Regions from separate parts of the Sphingobium sp. TB-6 genome, predicted to be linked through region 2. Evidence: riboswitches for the same ligand, from Rfam matches in the RefSeq annotation. Region 2 holds a riboswitch; the other holds the start of a gene.
The links. Region 2 has a riboswitch for cobalamin ahead of HHL26_RS17895 (DUF1636 domain-containing protein). Riboswitches for the same ligand answer to the same signal wherever they lie in the genome.

Region 1 (7,157 bases), on a different contig from region 2:
AGTGAACGACATGACCGATTGGATCGACATCGGAACGCTGGCCGACATTCCCCAGCGCGGCGCTCGCACGGTTCAGATCGCCGGGGAGAAGGAAATCGCCATATTCCGCACCGGCGACGACCATGTCTTCGCGCTGGTCAACGAATGCCCGCACAAGCAAGGCCCGCTGAGCCAGGGCATTGTGCACGGCCACAGCGTCGCCTGCCCGCTCCATAATTGGAACATCGCCCTGAAGACGGGCGAGGCGCAGGGCAATGACGAGGGCTGCACGCCGACCATCGAGGTCAAACAGGAAGGCGGTCGCATCCTGATCGCCCGCCCGGCCAAGCTCAAGGCGGCAGCATGAGCTTCCGGTCCCTGCTCTTGCCGGCAGGGGCCAGGGTGGAGGGGACGTGCTGTCCATCCCTTGCGGCACGCACCTCCACCCAATTCTCTCTCAAGGAAGATGAGGTAAGGGCATGAATCAGGCCATCCGCACCACCTGCGCCTATTGCGGCGTCGGCTGCGGCATCTCGGCCACGCCGACCGGCCCGCGGTCGGTCACGATCAAGGGCGATGAGGCGCACCCGGCCAATGGCGGGCGCCTCTGCTCCAAGGGCACGCATCTGGGCGAGACGGTGGGCCTGACCGGCCGCCTGCTCCACCCGATGATCGGCAACAAGCGAGCGAGCTGGGACAAGGCATTGGACCTTGTCGCCAAGCGTTTTCGCGAAACCGTCGAGCGCTACGGTCCCGACAGCGTGGCTTTCTACGTCTCCGGCCAGTTGATGACCGAAGACTATTATGTCGCCAACAAGCTGATGAAGGGCTTTATCGGCTCGTCCAATATCGACACCAATTCGCGCCTCTGTATGTCCAGCGCGGTCGCCGGTCACAACCGTGCCTTTGGCGAGGATGTGGTGCCCGCCAGCTATGACGATCTGGAGGAAGCCGACCTGATCGTGCTGGTCGGCTCCAACACCGCCTGGTGCCACCCCATCGTTTATCAGCGCATCCAGGCGGCCCGTGCCGCGCGTGGCACCAAGCTGGTCGTCATCGACCCGCGCCGTACCGAAACCTGCGAAGGCGCCGACCTGCACCTCCCGGTGAAACCCGGCACCGACGTCGCGTTGATGAACGGCCTGCTGGCATGGTGCGACGCCGAGGGGATCACCGATCCCGGCTATGTGGCCGATCATGTCAACGCCCCCGAAGGCTTCTGGGAGCATATCCGCACCGGCCACGATCTCTGGAGCACGGCCAAGACCTGCGACATCGCGCCCGCGCTGCTGGAGCAATTCTACAAGCTGTTCGCCGCGACTCCGCGCACGGTCACGATGTTCAGCCAGGGCATCAACCAGTCGATCCGCGGCACCGATCAGGTCAATGCGATCATCAATGTCCACCTCGCCACCGGCCGCATCGGCAAGCCGGGCGCGGTGCCCTTCTCGATCACCGGCCAGCCCAACGCCATGGGCGGGCGCGAGGTGGGTGGCTTGGCCTCGACGCTGGCCTCGCACATGGACTTCGCGCCGGAAAATGTGGAACGGGTGGGCCGCTTCTGGGCCGCGCCGGCCATGGCGACCAAGCCGGGCCTGAAAGCCGTCGACCTGTTCCGCGCCATCAACGAAGGCCGGGTCAAGGCGCTGTGGGTGATGGCCACCAACCCCGCCGTGTCGCTGCCCGATGCTGGCCGCGTGCGCGAGGCGCTGGAGGGCTGCCCCTTCGTCGTGGTGTCGGACATCATGGCCGACACCGATACCGGCGTTCATGCCGATGTTCGCTTGCCCGCCGCCGGCTGGGGCGAGAAGGACGGTACCGTCACCAATTCGGACCGCACCATCAGCCGCCAGCGGCCCTTCCTCGCGCTGCCCGGCGAGGCCAAGCCCGACTGGTGGATCGTCAAGGAAGTCGGCCGCCGCATGGGCTGGCGCAATGCCTTCGCCTATGACCGGCCTGCCGATATCTGGCGCGAACATGCCCGCCTGACTGCCTATCAGAATGACGGCCAACGGGTGCTGAACCTGCGTGCCCAGGCGACCATCGGCAATGATGCCTATGACGCCATGGAGCCGTTCCGCTGGGGCGATACGCCCTTCACCGATGGTCGCTTCCCGACGCCCGACGGCAAGGCGCGGCTGGTGTTGACGAAGCAGATGGAGATTCAGGAGCCGCTGAAGCAGTGGCCGATGACGCTCAACACCGGCCGTTATCGCGACCAGTGGCACACGATGAGCCGCACCGGGCTTTCACCGAAACTGGCTCGCCATCGCGAGGAACCGCTGGTGGAAATCCATCCCCAGGACGCCGAAGCGCTGGGCATTGTCGACCACGACCTCGCCCGCGTCCAGACGGCGCAGGGCAACAGCATCTTCCGCGTGAGCCTGAGCGAAGGCCAGCGCTTGGGGGAAATCTTCACCCCCATTCACTGGACCGATCAGATGTCGAGCGGCGGCCGCACGGGCCTGCTGCCCCGTCCGCTGGTCGATCCGCATTCGGGCCAGCCCGGCTTCAAATCCACCCCGGCCAGCGTCGAGAAGGTCGCGACCGAGTGGAAGGGCTTCCTGATCCTGCATGGCGATCAACCCGTCAAATTACCTTGTCTCTGGTCCACCCGCATCACCGTGCCGGGCGGCGCGCTGTACGAGATCGCCGGCAATGGCGACCCCGTGCGGCTTGAGGCCTGCCTGCCCAAGGGCGACCGCGTCGAAGCCATCGACCAGACGCGTGGCACGCGCCGCATCGCCATCATCAGCGAAGGCCGCCTTGCGGGCGTGCTGTTTGTCACCCGCACCGGCCTGCTACCCTCGCGCGACTGGCTCATCAGCCAGCTTGAAGTCGAGGGGGTGGGGGCTTCCGTCCTTGCTGCGCGTGGGCCGGGCAATCAGCCGGACAAGGGGCCGACCGTCTGCGTCTGTTTCGACATCGGCCTTTATCAGATCATGGCGGCGATCCGTGAACAGCAACTGGTCGATGTGCCCGCCATCGGCAAGGCGATCGGCGCCGGGACCAATTGCGGGTCTTGCCGTCCCGCGCTCGCCAATATCCTTGCTCAAACCACGCAGGAGACGCTCCATGCAGCCGAATGAACTGATCGCCCCCGGTGAGGTCTGGCTGGTCGGCGCAGGCCCCGGCGACCCGGACTTGCTGACCCGCAAGGCCGAAAAGCTGATCGCGGCGGCGGAGATCGTCTTTTACGATGCGCTGGTGGGGCCGGGCGTGCTGGACCTGATCCCCGAGGGCGTGGAGCGCGTGAGTGTCGGCAAGCGCTCCGGCCGCCATTCGAAAGCGCAGGAGAGCATCAACGACCTGCTCCTCGCGGCGGCGAAGGCGGGCAAGCGCGTCGTGCGCCTCAAGGGCGGCGACCCGTCGGTCTTCGGCCGCTCGGCGGAGGAGATGGAGCATCTGGCGGCGGATGGCATTTCTTTCCGCATCTGCCCCGGCATCACCACGGCCAGCGCGGCGGCGGCGAGCGGTCATGCCTCGCTCACCCTGCGCGGCGTGGCGCGGGGACTGACGCTGGTGACGGCGCATCTCAAGGCGGGTGAGCCATTGAAGCTGGACTGGGAAATGCTGGCGCGGCCGGGCGGCACGCTCGGCATCTATATGGGCCGCGCCGCTGCGGGCGAGATCAGCCGCTCGCTGATCGCCGCCGGGCGTGATCCCGAAACGCCGGTGATGGTGGCGGTCAACGTCTCGCTGCCCAGTGAACGGCTGATCCGGGGCCAGCTGTCGGCGCTGGCCTTCCTGGTGGCGACGATCAGCGATGAAGATCCGACTTTGCTGATGATCGGTGAGGCGGTGGCGGGCACTTACTCTTCGGCGGACATGTCGGTGAGTGCTACGCTGACGGTTTGAACTGAAGCGATGTGCTCCTGCGGAGGCAGGAGCCCAGTTCGAACGCCTGATCTGGGTTCCTGCCTTCGCAGGAACACGCTGCTTTGTCGATTCTATTGATTACTCTTTTCCAACTTCTCCAAATCTTCGGGCCGATTGATATTGGGCAATATAAACTCCGGCCGCTCGACGATCCGCGCGCCGATCCGTTCCAGCCAGCCATAGATTGATCGGTTGTTGTCCTCGGCCAGATGCGTGTCCAGTTCGGTCGCCAATGAAACAGGCCAGAACCCCGCCAACTGCTGGCCTTTGAGGATCGCCGCACCTTCCCCGATCAACGCTTCCGCCAGCCCGTCCGGATAGGCGGGAACATCGCACCCCGTCGTCAGCACCGCGTCATAGCCCTCCGCCAGCGCGTGATGCAGCGCTGCATTCAGTCCGCCCAAAGGCCCCATATCCGCCGCCGGTCGATCCGGCAGCCCGGTCATTCCGTCCACCTGTCGTCCGCAAATCACGACCGCCTCGACATGGCGCCCTAGCGCCGCCGCCGCATGGTCCAGCAGGGTCCGCCCATCCAGCATCGCCAGCGCCTTGTCGCTCCCGAACCGGCTGGATCGCCCCCCGGCCAGAACCGCTCCCAGCAACCGCATCATGCCTCTCCCGAGATGATCCGGGCATAGGCGTCCGGGTCGACATTGCTCCCCGAAATCACCACCACGCTGGCGTCCTCCGCCGCCGGAGCCAGCCCCGCCAGCATCGCCGCCAGAGCGACCGCGCCGCCCGGTTCGACCACCAGCTTCAATGCTGAAAAGGCCAAGCGCATCGCTTCCCGCACCTGATCGTCGTTCACCACCAGGCCACCGGACAGCAACGCCCGATTGATCGGAAAGGTCAAAGCCCCCGGGGTGGGTGACAGCAAGGCATCGCAGATCGACCGTGCATCGGGCGAGACGCTTTCCCGCACGCCGCTGGCGAGCGCCCGCGCCGTATCGTCGAACCCTTCCGGCTCGACCGCATAGATCGCCACGCCGGGCTGCCGCGCTTTCACCACCGTCGCGATCCCCGACACCATGCCGCCGCCGCCGCAATTGACGAGGATCTGCCCGATCTTCGCGCCCCATTCGGCCGCCTGCTCCATTATCTCCAGCCCGATCGTCCCTTGCCCCGCCATGATGAAGGGATCGTCGAAGGACGGCACCAACACCGCGCCGCGCTCGGTCGCCAGCGTCGTCGCGATCTCCTCCCGGTTTTCGGTGAAACGGTCATAGGCGACGATTTCCGCGCCCAGCGCCCGCGTATTGGCCGTCTTGATGGCGGGCGCGTCGGCTGGCATCACGATCGTCGCCGCGATCCCCAGCAGCCGCGCGGCAAAGGCCACCCCCTGCGCATGATTGCCCGACGACCAGGCGACGACCCCCGCCTTGCGCTCCGCCGCGCTCAATCGCGCCAGCCGGTTATAGGCGCCACGGAATTTGAACGAACCGCTGTGCTGCGCGCCCTCGAACTTCACCAGCACCCGCCGTCCGCAGCGCTCGTTCAGCACCGCATTCTCCAGCAGCGGCGTGCGGATCGCCGCCGGCGCGATGATCCGCGCGGCGTCCTCGACATCGGCGGCGCTAATGGCGAACGGCATGCAATCTCCCTCCGTGGCCGCCTCTTGGCATGGCCAATGCTTTCCCTTATGGCGCGGGGCGCGGGCGGGGCAAACCCCGTACGCAAAGAAGATCGCGCCGGTGCCCGAAAGGGCTGAAAACGGGAATGTGGTGCGGACGGGAAACCGTCCTATTCCGCGGCTGTCCCTGCAACTGTAAGCGGTGAGCGCGATGCATTTCGGTCGAACGACCGGCCACTGGGCGACAAGTCCGGGAAGGCGTGCATCGCTGCATTGACCCGCGAGCCAGGAGACCTGCCGGCGCATGGTCGCTCTTGCCCTGGCCCAGGGGTTGGCCATGGCACGGTGTTTTCCGTCTGAGCGACGAAGCGGCGCAGGGCCGCATCGGTGCGGGGGGAGGGCATTGGCGTCGACTTCCCCCAGTTCCGACCGCGCGAGCGGATGCCCTGAGCCATGAAGTCGCAGCGGCGCTCAGGGAAACAGATATAATGTTGAAAGCCACCATCTCTCTTGCGGCTCTGCTCGCCGCCACGCCCGCGCTCGCGGAGGATGAGATCATCGTCACCGCGCTGGGCATCGAGCAGCCCCGCGACGAAGTCGGCCAGGCCGTCACCGTCATCGACGCCGAAACCATCCAAACGCGCCAGAGCGTGAGCGTCGCAGACCTGCTCGCCACCACGCCCGGCGTCCGCTTCAACCGGGCCGATGCGGTCGGCGGCGTCACCGGCATTTCGCTGCGCGGCGCGGAAACGACCCAGACGCTGGTGCTGATCGACGGGGTGAAGGTCAACGATCCCAGCAGCATTGGCGATGCCTATGATTTCGGCAATCTGCTGGTCGGCAACATCCGCCGGATCGAGGTGCTGCGCGGTTCCAACTCGGTGGTCTATGGCAGCCAGGCGATCGGCGGCGTCGTCAACATCATGACCGGCACGCCCGCCGAAGGATTCGCGGCCAACGCGTCGGTCGATTATGGCTATAGCGATACACTGAATGCCAAGGCGGATGTTTCGGGCACCAGCGGCATCGCATCGGGCGGCCTTGGCGTCGCCTATTTCCGCACGGACGGCATCTCCGCCGAGGCTGGCGACGCGGAAAAGGACGGTTATGAGAATATCGCCGCCAACGCCAAGTTGAAGCTCGACTTCAGCGATGCCTTGAGCCTCGACCTGCGCGGCTATTATATCCATGCCGATCTCGACACGGATCTCTTTTCTTTCCCCCCGATAGACCGGACCGCCACCAGCACGCTTGATCAATATGTCGGCTATGCTGGCCTGAACCTCAGGCTGTTCGATGGCAAGCTGACCAATCGCGCGGCGGTGACATGGTCCCGCAACGATCGCGACTACACCTCCATTTTCGGCCCTTATGGCTATTCGGGCACGAATCTGCGTTTCGAATATGAAGGCGTTTATCAGCCGGTCGAACAGGTGACGCTGGTGTTCGGCTATGAGCATGAGCGGCCGGACTATGATTTCGCCGGCTTCGGTTCGCATGACCGCGCGAAGATCGACATCGACAGCGTCTATGCCGTCGCCGTTGTGAAGCCGGTGGAGGGTCTGACGCTGACGGGTGGCGTGCGCCGCGACGACCATAGCCAGTTCGGCGGTGCGACGACCTTTGGCGCCAACGCGAACTACACGCCCAATGGCGGCCGCACCAACATCCGCGCCAGCTATGGCGAGGGTTTCAAGGCGCCCTCGCTCTATCAGCTTTACGATCCCTT
Region 2 (7,157 bases):
TGGAAGCATTGGGCGCCGCCACAGTCCTGTGCACTGACAAGACGGGAACGTTGACCCAGAACCGTATGACGGTGACGGAGCTTTGGCTCCCGTCCGGCAGCGTGGCGTCAATGGGCGACGGGTCTCCGCGGCCCGAATTTCATGAGTTGATCGGCGCGGCGGCCCTGGCGAGCGCGCCGGTCCCGGTCGATCCGATGGAGGTGGCCTTCCACGCCACCGCAAGGGATGCCAGGGTTCCCGCTCGCGAGGATTGGGAACTGGTTCACACCAATGGTCTTCGGCCGGACCTGCTGGCGATGTCCAATGTGTGGCGGCCGGTAGAAGCCGGTGAGCCTTTGTTCGCCGCCGCCAAGGGCGCGCCGGAAGCGATCGCGCGCCTTTGCCGGCTGGATGGTGAGGCCCATCTGGCGCTGGAGCGGGCGGTCCACGCCATGGCGGCCCGTGGCATGCGTGTCCTGGGCGTGGCCTATGCGAACACGGTCGGGGATGATCTTGGCAAGGGGCATGAAGCGCATGACTTCAGCCTTCTGGGACTGGTCGGCCTGTCCGACCCGCTGCGGGCGGGAGTTCCCGAAGCGATAACCCAAAGTCATTCGGCCGGAATCCGGGTTGTGATGATCACCGGCGACTATCCCGTCACTGCGCAGGCGATTGCGGCACAAGCGGGGATTGGCTCAGGCGCGCTCATGACAGGCGATGAAGTCAAGGCGCTGTCGGACGGGGAGCTGCGCGCGCGGGTTAAGGACGTGGCCATTTTCGCGCGCACGATGCCGGAACAGAAACTGCGGATCGTCTCGGCGCTCAAGGCGGCGGGCGAAGTGGTCGCGATGACCGGAGATGGCGTCAACGACGCGCCTGCGCTCAAGGCGGCCCATATCGGCATCGCCATGGGCAGGCGCGGCACCGATGTGGCGCGGGAGGCGGCGGCCATTGTCCTGGTGGAGGATGATTTCGGCGCGATCATCGTCGCCATTCGCCTGGGCCGCCGCATCTACGACAATATCCGCAAGGCCATCGGCTTCATCTTCGCCGTCCATGTGCCGATCGCGGGTCTGGCTGTTGCGCCGCTGCTGCTGAACCTGCCGCTGGTACTTGGGCCGATCCAGATCGCCTTGCTCGAAATGATCATCGATCCCGTCTGCGCGCTCGTCTTCGAAGCCGAACGGGAAGAAAGCCGCATCATGCAGAGACCGCCCCGGGATCCGGCTGAACGCCTCTTTTCCGCGGCGCTGGTCCTGCCGAGCATCCTCTATGGCGGGATCGCTTTCGCGCTGCTCCTTGGGCTTCACATCGCCACGACATATTGGGGCTTCGCTCCCGATCGCGTGAGGGCGCTCCTTTTCTTTGCCCTGGTCGCTTCCATCATGGCGCTGGTGTTGGTGAACAGATCCTTCAGCACATCCCTGACGCGCGCCGTTTGGCGCAACAACCCTTCACTGCGCTATGTCGCGGCCGTGGTGTCGATAGCTTGCGCATTGATCCTGACCGTGGAGCCGCTGCGTCGCATACTCCATTTCGCTCCACTGGAACCGGCGGACCTGTCGTTCCTTGTTCTGGTTCCCGCTCTGGTTCTCCTTCTGTGTGAACGTGTGAAGGACCGGAAAAGGTTTCTGGTGGCTGCGTCGACAACTGCCAGGCGGAAAGAAGCGTGAATGAAATGCGTCAACCTTGCGCGAGAGCATAAAAGACGGCTCGTGGCCTATTTGGGCGCCATGCGGATGGCGCCGTCGAGGCGGATGGTTTCGCCGTTCAGCATGGGGTTGGCGATGATCGATTCGACCAGCATCGCATATTCCTCCGGCTTGCCCAGGCGGCTGGGATGCGGAACCTGCTTGCCGAGCGAATCCTGCGCCGCCTGAGGCAGTCCCGCCAGCATCGGCGTCCAGAAAATGCCCGGTGCGATGGTGACGACGCGGATCAGCGACTGCGCGAATTCGCGGGCGAGGGGAAGCGTCAGGCCGACCACGCCGCCCTTGGATGCGGCATAGGCGGCTTGGCCGATCTGCCCGTCGAAAGCCGCGACCGACGCGGTGTTGACGATGACGCCGCGTTCCTCACCGATCGCTTCGGCCTGTTGCAGCCGGGCGCCGAAGCGCGAAGCGATCAGGAATGTGCCGGTAAGGTTGATCTCCACCGCCTTGCGGAAGCTGTCGATCGGATGGGGGACGAATTCGCGCCCGACCGCCTTGATGGCAGGGGCCACGCCCGCGCAATTGACGGCTATGCGGGCAGTGCCATGGGCGGCCTCCGCCGCGTCGAGGCCGGCATTGACGCTGTCCTCGTCGGTGACGTTGACGCGCTGGAACAGGCCGCCAATGTCGGCCGCGATTTTCACGCCTTCCTCTTCGTTGAGGTCGAACAGGGTGACGCGGGCGCCCCTGGCGGCGAGGGCGCGAGCGGTGGCGGCGCCCAGGCCGGATGCGCCGCCGGTGACGATGGCGGCCAGTCCTTCGATATTCATATCCGTTCCCCCTTACAGGACTTCCAGGGCGACCGCCGTGGCTTCGCCGCCGCCGATGCAGAGCGCGGCGACGCCTTTCTTCAGGCCGCGAGCCTTGAGAGCCGCGATCAGCGTGGCGATGATACGCGCGCCGCTCGCGCCGATGGGATGGCCCAGCGCGGTGGCGCCGCCATTGACGTTGATCTTGTCATGCGGAATGCCCAGGTCGCGCATCGCGATCATGGCGACGGCGGCGAAGGCTTCATTGACTTCGTAGAGATCGACATCCCCGGCTGACCAGCCCGCCTTTTCCATCGCCTTGCGGATCGCGAAGACCGGGGCGGTGGTGAACAGCGCCGGAGCGTGGGCGTGGGCGGCGGTGGCGACGATGCGGGCTTCCTGCGTCAGGCCCAGCTTCTCCGCCACATCGGCACGGGTCAGCACCAGCGCCGCCGCGCCGTCCGAAATCGAGGCGGAGGATGCGGCCGTGATCGCGCCATCCTTGGCGAAGGCAGGTTTCAGGGACGGGATTTTCTCCGGCCTCGCATTGCCCGGCTGTTCGTCCTTATCGATCTGGACTTCGCCGTTGCGGGTCTTGACCGTGACGGGCGCCACTTCCCCGGCGAAGGCGCCGCTGCTGATCGCGGCATTGGCGCGGGCGAGACTCTCGATCGCATAGGCGTCCATCTCTGCGCGGGTGAACTGATAATCGCGCGCCGTATCCTCGGCAAAGGAACCCATCGGCTTGCCGCGATCATAGGCGTCCTCCAACCCGTCCATCATCATCGTGTCGATGACCCGGTCATGGCCGATGCGCGCGCCGGACCGGTGCTTGGGCAAGGCATAGGGCGCGTTGGTCATGCTTTCCATGCCGCCCGCGACGACGACGTCGACGGAGCCTGCGGAGAGCGCTTCGGCCGCCATGATCGCCGCCTGCATGCCGGACCCGCACATCTTGTTGACGGTGGTGGCCTCGACCGATTGCGGAAGGCCCGCGCCCAATGCCGCCTGGCGTGCAGGAGCCTGGCCCAGAGCGGCGGGGAGGACGCAACCCATATAGATGCGGTCGATGGCTTCGGGCGCGACCCCGGAGCGTTCGACGGCCGCCTTCACCGCGACGGCGCCCAGTTCGGTAGCGGACACGCCGGAGAGCGCGCCCTGAAAACCGCCCATCGGGGTTCGGGCATAGCCCGCGATGATGATGTCCCGGTCGTGTATATCGGTCATATCTTTCTCCTCAACGGGTGCCCGGGCCACCGACCGCCTTGGGCGGGGTCATGCCCATGAGGCCGAGTCCGGCCATGCCCCGAATCGCAATCTGGATTTCCGTCGGCATCGTGCAGCCTCTTCCCCTATCGCGGAGGCACGTGCAACGGTCAGCGCTCTTGATCCCGGGCAGCGGAACCGCGGCGGTTGGGCATGGCGAGACAGAGGCGGATGAGAGTGGTGACATAGGACGTTGGCCAACATGGCCATAATATCCGCCAGAGGCGCCGCCGTTCCATCGGGAGCGCCAAGCGGCGCGAGAGACACCCAGCGCGGACGGCTCAGCGGTCGTTGGTGTCGGAAGGGATGTGTGCGATCAACCTGTTGACCCGCATATCGTTTTCCGCCGTGCAGGCGAACAGTCGACAGATCCAGTCCATCCAGCGCGTCAGAATAGCCATGACCCTCTCCCTTATTTTGTCGGATGATAGCAGTTTGGGGAGGTGAAGAGAAGTCTAACCATGGTAGCGCCGCCGCATATTTCCGTGCTGGGGCGTCAGGAAAGACCATGCTTTTCTACCCCCCTTGCGATGGAACGACGGGGTCTTTATCAGCATCGGCGCGACAGGTTCCCCGAAAGGGGATGAAAAGGGAAGTCGGGTGGAAGGCCCGCGCTGCCCCTGCAACTGTAAGCGGCGAGCGATCCGGCCATCACGCCATTGGGACAAGGTTCCGAGAAGGCGGCCGGGAAGCATCGACCCGTGAGCCAGGAGACCTGCCTGACGCAGTCGTTCTTCGACCGGACAGGGTGCGCCGGCCGAACGGGGTTTTCCCTCGCGAAGCGACAGCCATCGCCTTGCCGGCGTGACCGTGCAGGGGGAGTTCTGTCGCCCGTCCGGTGTCGGCCTGTCCTCCTCTGCCTGGTTTCCTGGCCGGGCATTTGCCGTCGGGCTGGAGGAAGCGGAATGACTGATATGTGGAGCTGTCGCTGATGTTGCGGGCCGTCGGGCGCGGGGCGTCGGTGGTGGTCTGTTCGACCTGCCGTCTGTCGGCGGAGAGCAGGGAGGATGAGTATGGTCGGCGTGGCGGCGCATTGCTGACCGAGGCGCTCCAAAAAATGCAGGAGAGCGACCCCGCCTATGCGGCGGTCGCGGTGCAGGACATGCCCTGCCTCTTCGCCTGCCAGCGCCATTGCACGGTGCATATCCGGGGAACCGGCAAGATCGGCTATGTGCTGGGCGACTTCACGCCGGACGAGGAGGCCGCCCGCGCCATATTGGATTATGCGGTGCGCCATGCCGCAAGCGAGGAGGGCGTGGTGCGCTATGCCGACTGGCCGCAGGGGGTGAAGGGGCATTTCATCGTCCGTACGCCGCCCGAAGGCTTCGTCTGCTCATGATCCGGTTCGATAATCGTGCGGCCTTTGCCGCCGCGCTGGCGGATTTGCCCGTGCGGGACGAAAGCGCCGTCGCAGCGGCGGCGGCGCGGCAGGCGGTGCTGACGAAGCCCGCCGGATCGCTGGGGCGGCTGGAAGAGATCGCCCTGTTCATGGCGGGCTGGCAGGGCCGGGAGCGGCCCCGGGCCGAGCGCATCCGCGCCGCGATCTTCGCGGGCAATCATGGCGTGGCGGCGCGGGGGGTCAGCGCCTTCCCGGCAGAGGTCACGGCCCAGATGGTCGCGAATTTCCGCCATGGCGGCGCGGCGATCAATGCTTTGGCGCAAGCCTGCGGCGCGGAGCTGACCGTGGTGGCGCTCGATCTGGAACGGCCGACAGGAGACATTTGCGTCGAAGCGGCGATGAACGAGGCGGACTGCCTTGCCGCGATCAATGCCGGGGCGGCGGCGGTCGAACCGGGCCTCGACCTGCTGCTGCTGGGCGAGATGGGCATTGCCAACAGCACGCCAGCGGCGGCGCTTTGCGCGCAGGCCTTTGGCGGCGTGGCGACGCATTGGGTCGGGCGCGGCACGGGCGTGGACGGCGATGGACTGGCGCGCAAGGCCGAAGCGGTGGCGCAGGCGCTCGCCTTGCACGGGATGCATTGTGCCGACGCCTTCGAAACGCTGCGGCGGCTGGGCGGGCGCGAGATCGCGGCGCTGGCGGGTGCGGTGCTGGCGGCGCGGATGCTGCGCGTGCCGGTGATGCTGGATGGCTTCATCGGCTGCGCGGCGGTCGCTCCGTTGGCGAAGGACAATCCGGCAATCGTCGGCCATTGCCTGGCAGCGCATATGTCGGCCGAGGCGGGGCATGAGCGCCTGCTGGCTGCGCTGACGCTGGAACCGCTGCTGCGGCTGGACATGCGGCTGGGCGAGGGCAGCGGCGCTGCGGTGGCGACGCAGATCGTGCGGTCGGCTCTGGCTGCCCATGCCGGCATGGCGACCTTTGCGGAAGCGGCAGTGGCCGGCGCGCTATGAGTGCTTTTCCGCTCCACCTGATGCGCCATGGCGCGCCGCAGCTCGCCGGGCGGTTGCTGGGGCATCTGGACGCGCCGCCGGAAGCGGAGGGCATCGCGCTTTGCGTCGAGCGCGCGCGAGGATTGGACTTTGCGCGGGTGGTGACGTCCGACCTTGCCCGGGCGCGGGCGCCGGGCGCGATCATAGCGGCGGAGCGGGGCGTCGGCCATGGCGTCGACAGCCGTTGGCGGGAACTGCATTTCGGACGTTGGGAGGGGGCCGACCCGGCGACTCTTCCTTCTGCCGATCTGGCCCGCTTCTGGGACGATCCGGACGGCTTTCCACCGCCGGAGGGCGAAAGCTGGACCGATCTTTGCGGCCGGATACGGGACGGGCTGGGCGACCTTGGCGAGCCGGTGCTGGTGATTTGTCATGCCGGAGCGATGCGGGCGGCGCTGGCTGTCCTGTGCGGCTTCGACGTGCGGCAGGGTTGGGCGGTCGACCTGCCCTATGGCGCGGTGCTGAGTCTGCAGGTCTGGCCCGGCGAGCAGCCGTCGGCGCAGATTACAGGGCTGATGCCATGAAGCGGCTGGTGCTGGCCCTGCAATTGATGACGCGCTTGCCCTTGCCCGCGCTGGACGTCGATGAAGCGGATTTCGCTGCCGCGATCCGTTGGTTTCCCGCCACGGGGATCGCCGTGGGCCTGATCGTCGCGGGTGCCACCGGTCTTGGCCTCCGGATCGATCCATGGGCGGGCGCCTTGTGCGGCCTGCTGGCCTGGGTCACTGTTACTGGCGCGCTGCATCTCGACGGATTGGGCGATATCGCGGATGCGGCGGGCGCCGCGCATGGCGACCGGTCGCGCCTGTCCGCCGTTCTGGCCGATCCGCATATCGGCAGTTTCGGCGTGGTCGCCATCGGCCTGCAATTGCTGGCCAAGCTGGTGCTGCTGCGGCTGTGGATGGAAATTTTCCCGCTGTGGATGCTGGTTCCCGTGGCGATGGCGGCGAGAATCGGCCCGCTGGTCTGGACGCGATGGCTGCCGCCACTGCACGAAGGGCTGGCGAGCCGATTTCGAGCAGGCTGGCGGGCGGCACCCCTTATCCTCTGGATGGCGCTG

Region 1: linked by a shared signal. The riboswitch ahead of HHL26_RS04245 (TonB-dependent receptor) and the one ahead of HHL26_RS17895 (DUF1636 domain-containing protein) in region 2 are both predicted to bind cobalamin.

The regions. Positions count from the first base shown of each region.
Region 1 is NZ_JABBGL010000002.1:241,346-248,502, forward strand. Features, by position in the region: gene nirB (nitrite reductase large subunit NirB) at 1-5, shown strand, start outside; gene nirD (nitrite reductase small subunit NirD) at 11-346, shown strand; gene HHL26_RS04225 (nitrate reductase) at 459-3,068, shown strand; gene cobA (uroporphyrinogen-III C-methyltransferase) at 3,055-3,837, shown strand; gene HHL26_RS04235 (molybdenum cofactor guanylyltransferase) at 3,930-4,466, opposite strand; gene HHL26_RS04240 (threonine/serine dehydratase) at 4,466-5,449, opposite strand; cobalamin riboswitch at 5,531-5,745, shown strand; gene HHL26_RS04245 (TonB-dependent receptor) at 5,917-7,157, shown strand, end outside.
Region 2 is NZ_JABBGL010000015.1:20,232-27,388, forward strand. Features, by position in the region: gene HHL26_RS17880 (cation-translocating P-type ATPase) at 1-1,652, shown strand, start outside; gene HHL26_RS17885 (SDR family NAD(P)-dependent oxidoreductase) at 1,700-2,461, opposite strand; gene HHL26_RS17890 (acetyl-CoA C-acyltransferase) at 2,474-3,667, opposite strand; cobalamin riboswitch at 4,256-4,444, shown strand; gene HHL26_RS17895 (DUF1636 domain-containing protein) at 4,638-5,045, shown strand; gene cobT (nicotinate-nucleotide--dimethylbenzimidazole phosphoribosyltransferase) at 5,042-6,058, shown strand; gene HHL26_RS17905 (histidine phosphatase family protein) at 6,055-6,621, shown strand; gene HHL26_RS17910 (adenosylcobinamide-GDP ribazoletransferase) at 6,618-7,157, shown strand, end outside.